Regions from separate parts of the Ruegeria sp. S84 genome, predicted to be linked through region 1. Evidence: riboswitches for the same ligand, from Rfam matches in the RefSeq annotation. Region 1 holds a riboswitch; the other holds the start of a gene.
The links. Region 1 has a riboswitch for cobalamin ahead of AC1DFB_RS19340 (DUF1636 family protein). Riboswitches for the same ligand answer to the same signal wherever they lie in the genome.

Region 1 (5,888 bases):
CGCGTCTTAGGTCCCGCCGGGACGTCGACCTAAAGTGCAGTCTTCGGGTTGCAGGTCCAAGCCAACAAAACGCGCCACCTGCGAGAATGACGAAGTTTTCTTCAACAACTGAAAACCTTTCTCTGAAAAAGTTTCAGCCGAGTACAAGTTTTTGGACACCATCGGGTTGTTCATAAGCTGCGTGATTGCGTCATACGCCACCATCGATGTCATCAGATCGCCCATGATCACATCGCCCTTGTGCTGTTCCGCAAAGAGACCAGGGAACAACTCGACCCTATTGACGTCGCAATAAAGCCGGCTCAGGTCGGCAATCAATTCGTCCGCAAACGGCTGATCACCAACCATCTCAGTAAAGCTTGAATGCGGTTTGCGGCAGAAATGATGACGATAAGTGTTCAGCGACGGAAGACGCGCCTTACGCGTCAGGGCAATTGTAGCTTCGACAGGGGCAGGAGCACCGGGCGCAGGCCTTTGGAACAGGAAATCGGGCGTGTTGCGCAGCGACATGCGGGCCGCAGGTTGGCGCGACAATGATCGGATCATTTCCGCCAAGCCTGTTTGTTCGACCAGTCGTGGATTGAATCTGAACCCCTCCGGGCCAACCTGTGCGCCGTCGATTATGAATCGCTCGGGGATCATCGAATGCCAGCGGTAGAGCAAATTGAACTCAATCGCGATCTGGTTGGAATGATGCCACGGTTGCCAGCGATTGACGCCAACGGGTAGTTTGAAAGGCATATTGGCGATGTGGGCGATGTAGTCCTCAAGCACAAGCTTGATCAGCAATGCGATCAAGGTGCAGCGTGTAGTCTGGAACACACGCTCTTTATCCCAGCCTGATATGCCGCGCTTTTCGCGCCACAACAGATCGGCAAAGGTGTTATGGGCGCGCAACATCAGTGTATTGATCGCGATATAACCTATGGTACCATTGCCATTATCGAGCCCGGTTGCATGAAAATCGAGCAGTAGCTGGTCAATCGCGTGATCGCTGAGACCCGGATGCGCCCGTTTCACCGCATTCCACAGCTTGCATGGATCGTGCAGGGGCTTTCCGTAATTCTCGCCAGTGGCAAGACTGCCATCAAAGGGGGGCGCAAGCTTAACACCACCGGATTGGTTCTTTTGAAACAGCTTCGGGGCCCACATCTCGCCTTGTGTATCCAGACGAAAGGCCAACCGGTGGGTTAATTCATTGGTATCGGGATCGCGTTCGCGCAGCATGTCGGTCTGAAAATCGTTCAGCCCGTAGATTTGGCACAGATCGACCTCGTGGTTCGAATCCGTCTGATCAACCGGTCCTTTCGCCCCAAAGGTGCGCAGGAAACTGTCGGTAAACCATTGTGCGGCCGAGATAAACAAAAGTGTCGATCCTTGCGGGCACATCAAGGTAAGCGGGCTGCCATCCATTTGTGTCCGTCGGCGAAAGAGATCAGCAACTTCGCTTTCCGACGGCAGGACGGGTGAGAGGTCTTCTGGCGTTGTATGCCGACCGATCCAGCGATGGGAAAACACGCCGGGCCATGTCGTGTAGTCTGCGCCCATCGTATAGGGCCGCGGTCGGTGGATCTTCGCGGCGTTTGCAAGCCTGATCGCGGCTAAATAGCTCGTAACGGGTGGGGAGATCTTGAATCCGAGTTTGATCAGATCATCAACGTCCAGCATCAATACATCTCCGTTTGGTCATCGATTCGGGAACCGGGCGCGGGCCAAGCTCAGATAGGTTCTGAGCCGGATCGCATTAATCGGTCCTAAAGGTTCGTGATCTGCCGTGACACGCCAGGGCGAGAAGCTCATCGCGTCTCCATTCTGCGGATCAAATTCTGCACCTTTGGGAATCGTGATATCCGCCACGGGCGTGACGGTATGATGGTACGGATCAAGAGGTGCATCTGGTTGCGGGTCGCATGCCCACCGGATGCGATTGTCGAGCACATCGAATTCGTCGGCCGGGCGCGGGGGCTCAATCACACACAGCTCGAAGTGATTATCTCCATCGGCCACGTCTTGCCGCAAACACTGCCCGATCCCATCTGGGTCGTCTACCGGATGTGCCGGAATTTTTGGTTTCGCGCTGCGGGCCAAGTATCTGACCGTTAGATCGGGGCCCAGCCGATACGGTGTTGTCGACCAGAAATGGACCTCAAAAGGCGAGTGCATATAGTTCGAGGCAAAATCACTCGCGACGCGAAACTGACGCTTGCCTTCACGAGTGAGGAAGGCGCGAAATCCTGCGCGCAGCCCTTTGGTGATCAACCTAAGGCTCCATTTTCGTCGCCCTTTGATCGCGTGCTGGACCGCTTGTAATGTGGCGACAAGCCTGCCCAATCGCTCATATTCATCGGGGACGTAGCTGGGAAACACATCCTGATCGACCAATACGAAATCGAACTCGTCGCTGAGTTGTGTGGTCCCCAGATGCGCAAGTGCCTCGGCGTCGATCAGCTTGGGGCCTGGCACGTCAAAAAGCTTGATCGCCATCCCGTGGGCATCCGATTTCCGGTCATCCAGATGCGCGCCGTTGGAAAAGCGAAGTGCGGCTGAATAGGCAGCGGGCTGTTCAAACAGGCCGTGACGGAACTGTTCTGGTAGATCGTTTCTGACAGTGAATGTTGCAGCCACGCACCCGTGACTGCGCCCATGCTGAGCCCTTAAGCGATGGCCTTTCCACCGTGCAACGGCCTCGAGATTGTGGTCAATGACATCATCAACAATATCCGGCGGCAATGCGTTTTGCGAAACATGTGTCAAAGAACCGTCTCCTTGGATAAACCCAGGCAATGATCAAACAGGGGTAAGGTGCTGACAAAGCTAAACCTCTAAATTTGTTCAGCTTACCTCAGATTGTCTAATTTCCAAACACACCAACTATGGACGGCCGCAGCCAGACAAATTCGGCGCGCAGCCCAAGCTATTCGGTTGGTGCTTCGGACACGTAGTTGCCGGCGCTCGATCCTCGACCAGAGTTGGGTGCCTTCGACTTTATCATTGACGTGTCCGGTGTTCTCGGGCACTCAGTCGATTGATGGTTCCCGGTGGTGTTGCCGCGGGATGAAAAGGGAATACGGTGAGGTTTGCCAAAAGGTGCCAATTCCGTAACTGCCCCCGCAACTGTAAGCGGTGAGCAAGGCCAAACAGCCACTGGTCCACAGGGTCGGGAAGGTTGGCCGAGCGCGGACCCGCAAGTCAGGAGACCTGCCATCAGATGTTCAACCAACCCGGGGCGGGGCGTCCTGGAAGGAGGCTTTGATGGCGCGTCAATCGCGTGTTTACATTGTCGGCAGCTTCCGCATGCGCTTGGAAACAAGTGGAGTGGACCATGCCAGATACGCCTGATCATTTCATTCTAGTCTGCGAAAGCTGCACTGAAGGGCTGCCCCTTGATGAAATTTGCGATGCGTTGACTGGGAAATTACCTCGCAGTTTTGCGATCCGCGCGTCGTCTTGCATGGCAGGCTGCGATAGTCCCAGAACGGTTGGGTTCCAGGCCGTAGGAAAGGCGCAATACCTTTTTGGTGGCATTCAGACCGCGGATGAGGTGCAGGCGCTGGCTGAGTTTGCAGCGCAGTATCGTGAAAGCCCGAATGGCTGGACAAATGCCACTGATCGCCCGCAGGCGTTGTTCAATAAAACCCTCTCGCGCATGCCGCAGATCGAACAGGGGGCATCGCAATGACGTTGCCACCCTTTCTGATTGCCGAAAACCTTGAGTATTATGCCCTTAACGGAGATGTCCTGTTGCAGGGCGTCTCGTTCGAGTTGGACGAGGGTTCCATTCTAGCTATCGCCGGCCCGAACGGGGCGGGGAAAACGACGCTTCTCAATCTGTTGTGCGGCGCTGAGCCGCTGGCACTTGGCGATGTTCGGATCAAAGGACGCAGTCTGAAACAGCTCTCCGCCAAAGAGCGTGCGCGCATGATTGCAGTGGTAGGTCAGCAGGAACTGCCCGATGGACGCTTGGCGTTGCGCGATTATGTTGCGCTGGGGCAAATACCCATCCGTGCGGACCGCTCTGCCGAAGGCCACGCGCAAGAGCTGGACCGGATTTTAGACCTGACCGGTCTCGCCAATCTCGCGGACAAGCGCATGGCCCAACTGTCCGGAGGCGAACGTCAGCGTGCCCATATCGCACGTGCTTTGGCGCAGAACCCTTCGTTGCTGTTTCTGGACGAACCGACCAACCATCTGGATCCTGATGCAAAAGGGCGGATGCTGTCTTTGGTCGCCGAGCTTGGGATCACCGTGGTCATGATCGTACACGATCTGGTCATGATCCCCGAATTCGCCACACACGTGGCGCTGATGAAATCGACCCGCATGATCGAGTTTGGATCGGTGGACAAGGTGCTGACACCCGAAAGAGTCCGCGAAACTTTTGGCGTTGATTTCCTCTGCTTTCTCCACGAAGGCCGCGTGATCCCGGCGCTTGATATTCGAAGAACCACAATCTCAACTTAGTCGAAGGAACACACTGAGATGAAATACATCTGGCCCGTGGCGTTGGCCACCGCCATGGCAAGCGGTGCTGCTGCGCAAGAAGTCACCGTAGACAACTGCGGCGAACCGCTGGTTTTTGATACCGCGCCCGAGCGCCTGGTTGTGCATGACATGAACATGACCGATATGGCCTTTGCATTGGGTCTGCAGGACAAGATCGTCGGCCTGACCGGCATCACCGGCTGGTACAAGACCAGCCCTGATTTTGATGCTCTGCGCGGCGACATCCCCGAGCTTGCGCCGAAATATCCGATCGTCGAAAACCTGGTGGCGGTTGAACCCGACCTGTTCTTTGCAGGTTGGTACTATGGCATGAAGCCGGGTGGTGATGTGACCCCAGATACATTGGAACCGTTCGGAATCAAGACCTTGGTTCTAACGGAAAGCTGTGTCCATCTGGACAAGGATCGCCCCGAAGCCAGCATGGATCTTCTGTTTGGCGATGTGTTGCGCTTGGGCAAGGTGATGCAAGTCGAAGACAAGGCCGAGGCTCTGGTCTCGGGCTGGAAAGAGCAGCTGGCAGCGATCGATGCCAAGACTGCTGAACTGCCCAAGCCCCGCGTCTTTCTTCTGGATGGTCCTGCAGATGCTCCGTTTACCGCCGGTAAATTCGCGATTCCCGATGCGATGATCACAGCCGCTGGTGGTGAAAACGTCACTCATGACATGGACACGAGCTGGGGCCGCACTTCGTGGGAGGCCGTTGCCGCATCGAACCCGGAATTCCTGGTTTTGTTGGATTATCAGACCGGCAATGGCGCCGAGGACACCTTCAAGTTCCTGCAGGAACATCCCGTCATGTCGCAGACTGATGCCGTCAAGAACGAACGCTGGATCGGATTGCGCTACGAAGAGCTGACGCCCGGACCGGCAAATATCGAAGCGATCTCGAAGATGGCGCGCGCGATGCATCCGGGTCAGAGCTGATATGGGCCGATTGGGCCTGACGTTGTTGCTGGGGGCGGTCGTTCTGGCCGCCCTTTTGCTGATTTCCACAATCTACGGCACAACCTCGATACCTTTGTCCGAGACCTTCACCGCGATCTTGCGCGGTACCGGGTTGCAGGACGGAGAGATGTCGCCGCTGCATAGGATCGTATTCGACCTGCGATTGCCCCGCGCGTTGTTTGCAGCCGTGATCGGTGCCGGGCTGGGCATCGTTGGCGTGGTGCTGCAAACGACCACACGTAATGACCTTGCCGATCCATTTCTGTTCGGCCTGTCCTCGGGCGCGGCAGCGGGGGCGGTGTTTGTAATTACCGTGACCGGAGATATTCTGGGTTTCTGGACTCTGCCTCTGGCTGCCTTTTGCGGCGGTCTTGTGGCGTCGGGCATCGTGCTGGCGCTGGTTCATGGGCTTCGCACCAGCGCACCGGAAAAGCTGATCC
Region 2 (5,888 bases), on a different replicon from region 1:
CCATCTGACACTGCCCGGAAAGGCGCATGATGGTTATCCATTCGTCGACAGTACGCGGGGGCTTGTGCATGGAACGCCGGTTGTCATGCAGGGTTGGGCCGGGTCTCATCTTGGGATCATTGATCTGACACTGCAAAAAGATACCACCGGCGATTGGCGCATTACAGGCAGCCATGTCGAAGCGCGGGCAATCGCTCAATCGGGCACAGAAATACCCGAATGCCAAAGGATCACAGAGCTGTTTGCGACCGGCCACGCTGCGACGCGCAAAAGGGTGACCAGGCCAGTGGGCACAATCCCACACACGCTGCACAGCTACTTCTCATATTGCTTACCGGATCGCGGTCTGGCCTTGGTTGCGGCGGCTCAGGCCGCTGCCCTACGCCCGCATTTGGTCGATACCGACTGGGCAGATTTGCCTATCATATCGTCAGCCGCCCCGGCAAAGTTCGGCGGGCGCGCAGGAAGCAAGTACTACACGGATATCCCCTCAGGCGAGATTTCAGTTCGACATATCGCCGATCTCAGTGTCTTTCCTAATGAATTGCGCGCGGTGCTGGCCTCAGGTTCTCAGATTCGGGACTGGCTTGAGATGTCAGCCGGGCTGTTCCATCAACTTGGATCAGACGCCCCGATCGATCTTGCCGATCCTCAGCGCACAGGCTTCAACTTCGATGTCCTGCATGGCGTCACCTACCAGATCGATCTTTCGCAACCGGCGCGGTTCGATACGCTCGGTCGAGTGATTGATCCGGCATTTTCCCGCATACGCAACCTGGAATTCGATGGGCAGCCGATTGCGCCTGACCAGAGTTTCCTTGTCGCCACCAATAACTACCGCGCCAATGGCGGTGGTCATTTTCCAATTGCGCGACAAGCCCGTATGATTGACCTGCCTCAGATCAGCATACAGGATATTCTATGCAAATACGTCGCGGGCACATTGCCCGCCGACCCACTCGCGCATGCACCGCGCCCCTTTTCTTTTGTACCAAACCAAAGGCAGGGCGCGATCCTGACAACGGGGCCGCGCGCGCTACACCATGTTGCAGAGCTTGCTGAGTATCATCCACGCATTCTGCCCGACGATGCGGATGGTTTCATGCGTATTCATCTGACCTTCTGACGGGTTGCCATTTTCAGGGGATGCACCTATATCGGCTTTGAGAGGTTGGCGCGGGCGAGCGCCTCGCCAACCTGGTCAGGTCCGGAAGGAAGCAGCCACAACGAGCCCCGCTTGGGTCGATGTCCAACCTCTCACTTAGAACCCATCAGCCGCAGGAGGGCGTTTATGATTGTAGCAAATTCCCTTCGGGCAGACCGGTTCTGATCCTTTCCGATCAACTGACTGCCTGAACACATCACCAGCGGATGCGCGATTGCCATCCGGCGGGATTGCTGTTTCTGATCACAGGCAGACCAATGTTACTTTCCTTATCGGACCTCGGATGGTCCTCTCATTTCGCGGCTCAGCATACGGCTGATCCGTCACTTCTACCGTATCGCATCTCGGCCGTACACCGGGATCGACTGATCGGGCTGAGCCCTGAAGGTGAATCGCCTTTGTTATCTCTGGATCAATCAACCGGCGCATATGCCGTTGGGGATTGGGTTCTGGCGGATGAAAACAAACGCATACGCCGCGTGCTGGACCGGCGCAGCCTGCTGCAGCGCCGGGCCGCAGGTACAGGGGCAGCGGCGCAGCTGATCGCTGCAAATGTTGATGTGCTGTTCATCGTCAGTTCCTGCAACGCCGATTTCAATCTGCCACGTTTGGAGCGGTATCTTGCGCTGGCGCATCAGGCAGGCTGCTATCCGGTGGTCGTTCTGACCAAGTCGGACATGTGCGATGATCCGAGCCTTTATGTAGATCAGGCCCAATCGCTCGCCCCGTTTCTGACGGTACTTGCGGTCAACGCGCTGGATCACGGCGGTCTCGAACAAGTTCTGTCGTGGTGTCCGAAAGGACAAACCAGCGCCTTGCTTGGATCATCCGGCGTTGGGAAAACGACGCTCGCCAACGGGATGACGGGGCAGGATCAGGCCACCGCAGGTATCCGTGAAGACGATGCGCGCGGCAGGCACACGACAACGGCACGCGCCTTGCATCGCATGCGCAACGGCGGTTGGCTGATCGATACGCCCGGCATGCGCGCGTTACGTCTGCTAGATGCGCAAGAGGGGTTGGATGAGGTGTTCTCGGACATCTCAGACCTCAGCCTGGATTGCCGCTTCTCGGATTGTCAGCACGAGTCTGAGCCCGGATGTGCGGTGCAGGCGGCAATCGACGCTGGTACGCTTGATCCCGCGCGGCTGGACCGCTGGCGCAAGCTGCGGCGCGAAGACCAACACAATTCCGCTTCGGTGGCGCAGGCCCGCGCCCGTGACAAGGCTTTCGGCAAGATGGTGCGCAGCGTGATGCACGAGAAAAAATCCCGTAAAGGGCTATAACGAAGCTGGGCACCGACCTACCGGTGCCCAGCGCTATCAGGCGATCAGCCTAGGCCAGACTGCCGCATTCCGTCTTGCGAATGCACCGATATGGCCGATCTTGGACACTCCGAATTCGCTTGGTGCAAGCAGATGGCGCCCGGCTTTGGGTCCATAGAGATCGGCAAGACGCCAGACAGCATCCGGCGGCACCATTTCATCATCTGCGAAGGTAAACAGATCGACACGTTTGCCCAAATCTTTCCAGCGGGCGGCGGGCAGTGTCGTGCTGATCTCTGGCACATAGCTTTTGGGGGCGGTGCACCATTTGCGCCATTGCCAATAGACTTGGGCAGGCAGGTCCGATCCAAACCCGACCAACCGCCCGGGCAGGTAGCCAAGCGCCTTGACCACCAGCGGCGCGTGACCATACCAGAACAACGCCGCCAAAGCGCGATAAGGCCAAGGGTGATCCGCCAGCGTTACCAGACCCGAACAGACACAGATCATCCTGTCAATCTGATCGATATCGGGTTGGATCGGGCCAAACATTCCGCCCAAGGAATGACCGATGCTCCATAGCTTGGCCTGCGGAAACCGTCGGCGCATCTCGGCCCGGGCGGCTGGAATGTCGATCAACGCCCAATCGGCCATGGTGACATTTGACCGCTTTTGCGAACCCACCAAAGAGTGACCAAAATCCCGGTAGTCATAGGTCAGGCAGGCCATGCCCTGTTCTTCGGCAAGCCATCGGGCGAAGTACTGATAGTAATCCCTCGGCACCCCAGTCGCACCGTTTATGACGACCACCTTTTCGGGGTCGGCAACCGGACGGTAAAGCCGCGCCGACAACATTGCCGGGTCGGACGGGATCTGAAAATCCTCGGTCACAACCGCCAGCTGCGTGACCAACATGGTGCCCTCCAATACCGACTGAACTGATCAGTTCACCCGAAGCGCCTCAAGTCAAGGTTGACGTGGCTGGACCGTACGTCACTTGCCTGACGCAATCTTCTTGACTCGGGCACGGCGCAGCCGCTAGCCATGGCGCGATGGTTCTCGCGCCCAATCGGGCCGGGATGAAAAGGGAACACGGTGCGGTTCTGCCCGGATAAATCCGGAAAGAACCTAGTCCGAGACTGCCCCCGCAACTGTAAGCGGAGAGCAATGCCGAGATACCACTGGCCTTGAAAGCTGGGAAGGTCGGCAAAGCGATGACCCGCAAGTCAGGAGACCTGCCATCGGATGTAGAACCGAAACTCGGGCGGGGTGTCCGGGACGGGTTTGATCGTGCTCCGCAACGACCAACCTGTGCCACGCCCTAGCCTTGCGCGCGGAGGGCGCATTGATGATCTGGAAGACCAAAACACACGAATTCACGGCGACCGTGTGCCAACGTACTGGCGCACCCTGCCCCGCATTGGCGCAGATGGCGCGGGCTCTGACGCAGGCCATGTCGTCTGCACAGCCGATCACAAAACCTGAGTTCGAAATTGAAGGCAGCATAGACCTGTCGCACTGCCCAGAGGGGTGTACCGCCCGCTTTCGCGCCCAATGTGATCAGATCCGCGTATTCTGCGGCGCCGATCCTGAAACTGCGATCGACCGGCTTGATGACTACGCTGACATGATGTTCGGGACCGAGTTCAGCAGCCTGCCCTCTGACCTGCTGAGGAACCATCCGTGCGCCATGCTTGAGGCTTCGCTTCTGGTACCACATACCGGTGGCGAAATCTCGCCACATGTTGGTGTCTAGGCCGTCAAACGGCTTGAACACGGGCCGGTTCAACGGCCCAAAGCATCTGGGCATTTGTCTCGACTGCGCAAGGACGCACCGTACGCAATCGCTTCAATGCCGCCTCAGGCCGTTCACCGCATTCAACCATCAGACGCAGAACCACCATCCCGGATCGGCCACAGCCACCACGGCAATGCACTAGCACACGGCCACCACCTGACAACGCCTGACGGGCAGTCGCGCCAACGCGGGGCCAGCGCTCCACAATCTCCTTGGGTGGCGTGCCAAAATCTTCGATCGGCAAATGCACCCATCTGCTGGCACGCCCCTGAATATCAGCGCCAAAATTCCGCGCACCATCCTGAATCATCTCAACCTCAGTCGTCATCGAGATCACAAGCCCGGGCTTCCAGTCTGCGATAAGATCAAGGTCTTCTGCATACGTTCCTCCACGCCCAGGCATCGAGGACAAGGCCAAGGTGCCTCCGCCGACCTGCAACGCATAAACCACCAGTTGCGACATAATCTCCCCCCAAACAAACTTCACCCAACAACATACTGGTCCAGTAAATAGAATAGAGTGGATTTTAGCCGCATACCCACGCATTCCAAAATGAAAATCGTCCCGGCTGGCTGTGGACGCGGGCGGCGGGGGCCTCTACGCTGCGGCGTAACGCGAATCCGACAGAGCAGACATGACCGAGACGCCCAGCCCCGCCTACCAGGTTCTTGCCCGCAAATACCGCCCCGAAACCTTTGCCGATCTGGTCGGTCAGGACGCCATGGTGCGCACTCTAAAAAACGCCTTCGAGGCGGACCGGATCGCGCAGGCCTTCATCATGACCGGCATCCGCGGTACCGGCAAGACGACGACCGCTCGGATCATAGCCAAGGGTATGAACTGCATCGGTCCCGATGGCAGCGGCGGCCCTACCACCGAACCCTGCGGTCAATGTGAACACTGCGTAGCCATCATGGAGGGCCGCCATGTCGATGTGATGGAGATGGACGCCGCCAGCCGCACCGGTGTCAATGACATCCGCGAGATCATCGACAGCGTACGCTATCGCGCTGCATCCGCGCGCTACAAGATCTATATCATCGACGAGGTTCACATGCTATCGACCAGCGCTTTCAACGCGCTGCTCAAGACGCTGGAAGAACCCCCCGAACACGTGAAGTTCATCTTTGCCACCACCGAGATTCGCAAGGTCCCGGTGACCGTCCTGTCCCGTTGCCAGCGCTTTGATCTGCGCCGGATCGAGCCGGAGGATATGATCGGACTGCTGCGCAAGATTGCAGATGCCGAAGGGGCACAGATTGCCGAGGATGCGTTGTCGCTGATCACCCGGGCCGCCGAGGGATCGGCGCGGGATGCGACCTCGCTGCTTGATCAGGCGATCTCGCACGGGGCCGGTGAAACCAGCGCGGATCAGGTGCGCGCGATGCTGGGGCTGGCCGATCGGGGCCGGGTGCTGGATCTGATGGATATGATCCTGCGCGGCGATGCTGCAGGCGCGTTGACCGAGCTGAGCGGGCAATATGCCGAAGGGGCTGATCCACTCGCCGTCTTACGCGATCTGGCTGAAATCACGCATTGGGTTTCGGTGGTCAAGATCACCCCGGATGCCGCCGAAGATCCCACCGTTTCCCCCGACGAACGCGCCCGAGGTCAACAAATGGCCGAGGCTCTGCCCATGCGAGTCCTTACACGCATGTG

Region 2: linked by a shared signal. The riboswitch ahead of AC1DFB_RS17640 (hypothetical protein) and the one ahead of AC1DFB_RS19340 (DUF1636 family protein) in region 1 are both predicted to bind cobalamin.

What each region holds. Positions count from the first base shown of each region.
Region 1 covers NZ_JBWPVF010000001.1:127,503-133,390, forward strand. Annotated here, with positions in the region: gene AC1DFB_RS19325 (ATP-binding protein) at 1-10, shown strand, start outside; gene AC1DFB_RS19330 (peroxidase family protein) at 7-1,668, opposite strand; gene AC1DFB_RS19335 (catalase family protein) at 1,687-2,754, opposite strand; cobalamin riboswitch at 3,013-3,220, shown strand; gene AC1DFB_RS19340 (DUF1636 family protein) at 3,323-3,679, shown strand; gene AC1DFB_RS19345 (ABC transporter ATP-binding protein) at 3,676-4,461, shown strand; gene AC1DFB_RS19350 (ABC transporter substrate-binding protein) at 4,480-5,427, shown strand; gene AC1DFB_RS19355 (FecCD family ABC transporter permease) at 5,429-5,888, shown strand, end outside.
Region 2 covers NZ_CM152618.1:3,521,291-3,527,178, reverse strand. Annotated here, with positions in the region: gene AC1DFB_RS17660 (bifunctional 2',3'-cyclic-nucleotide 2'-phosphodiesterase/3'-nucleotidase) at 1-1,126, shown strand, start outside; RNA gene ffs (signal recognition particle sRNA small type) at 1,165-1,263, shown strand; gene rsgA (ribosome small subunit-dependent GTPase A) at 1,423-2,451, shown strand; gene AC1DFB_RS17645 (alpha/beta hydrolase family protein) at 2,488-3,345, opposite strand; cobalamin riboswitch at 3,467-3,687, shown strand; gene AC1DFB_RS17640 (hypothetical protein) at 3,779-4,186, shown strand; gene AC1DFB_RS17635 (phosphatase domain-containing protein) at 4,191-4,691, opposite strand; gene AC1DFB_RS17630 (DNA polymerase III subunit gamma/tau) at 4,864-5,888, shown strand, end outside.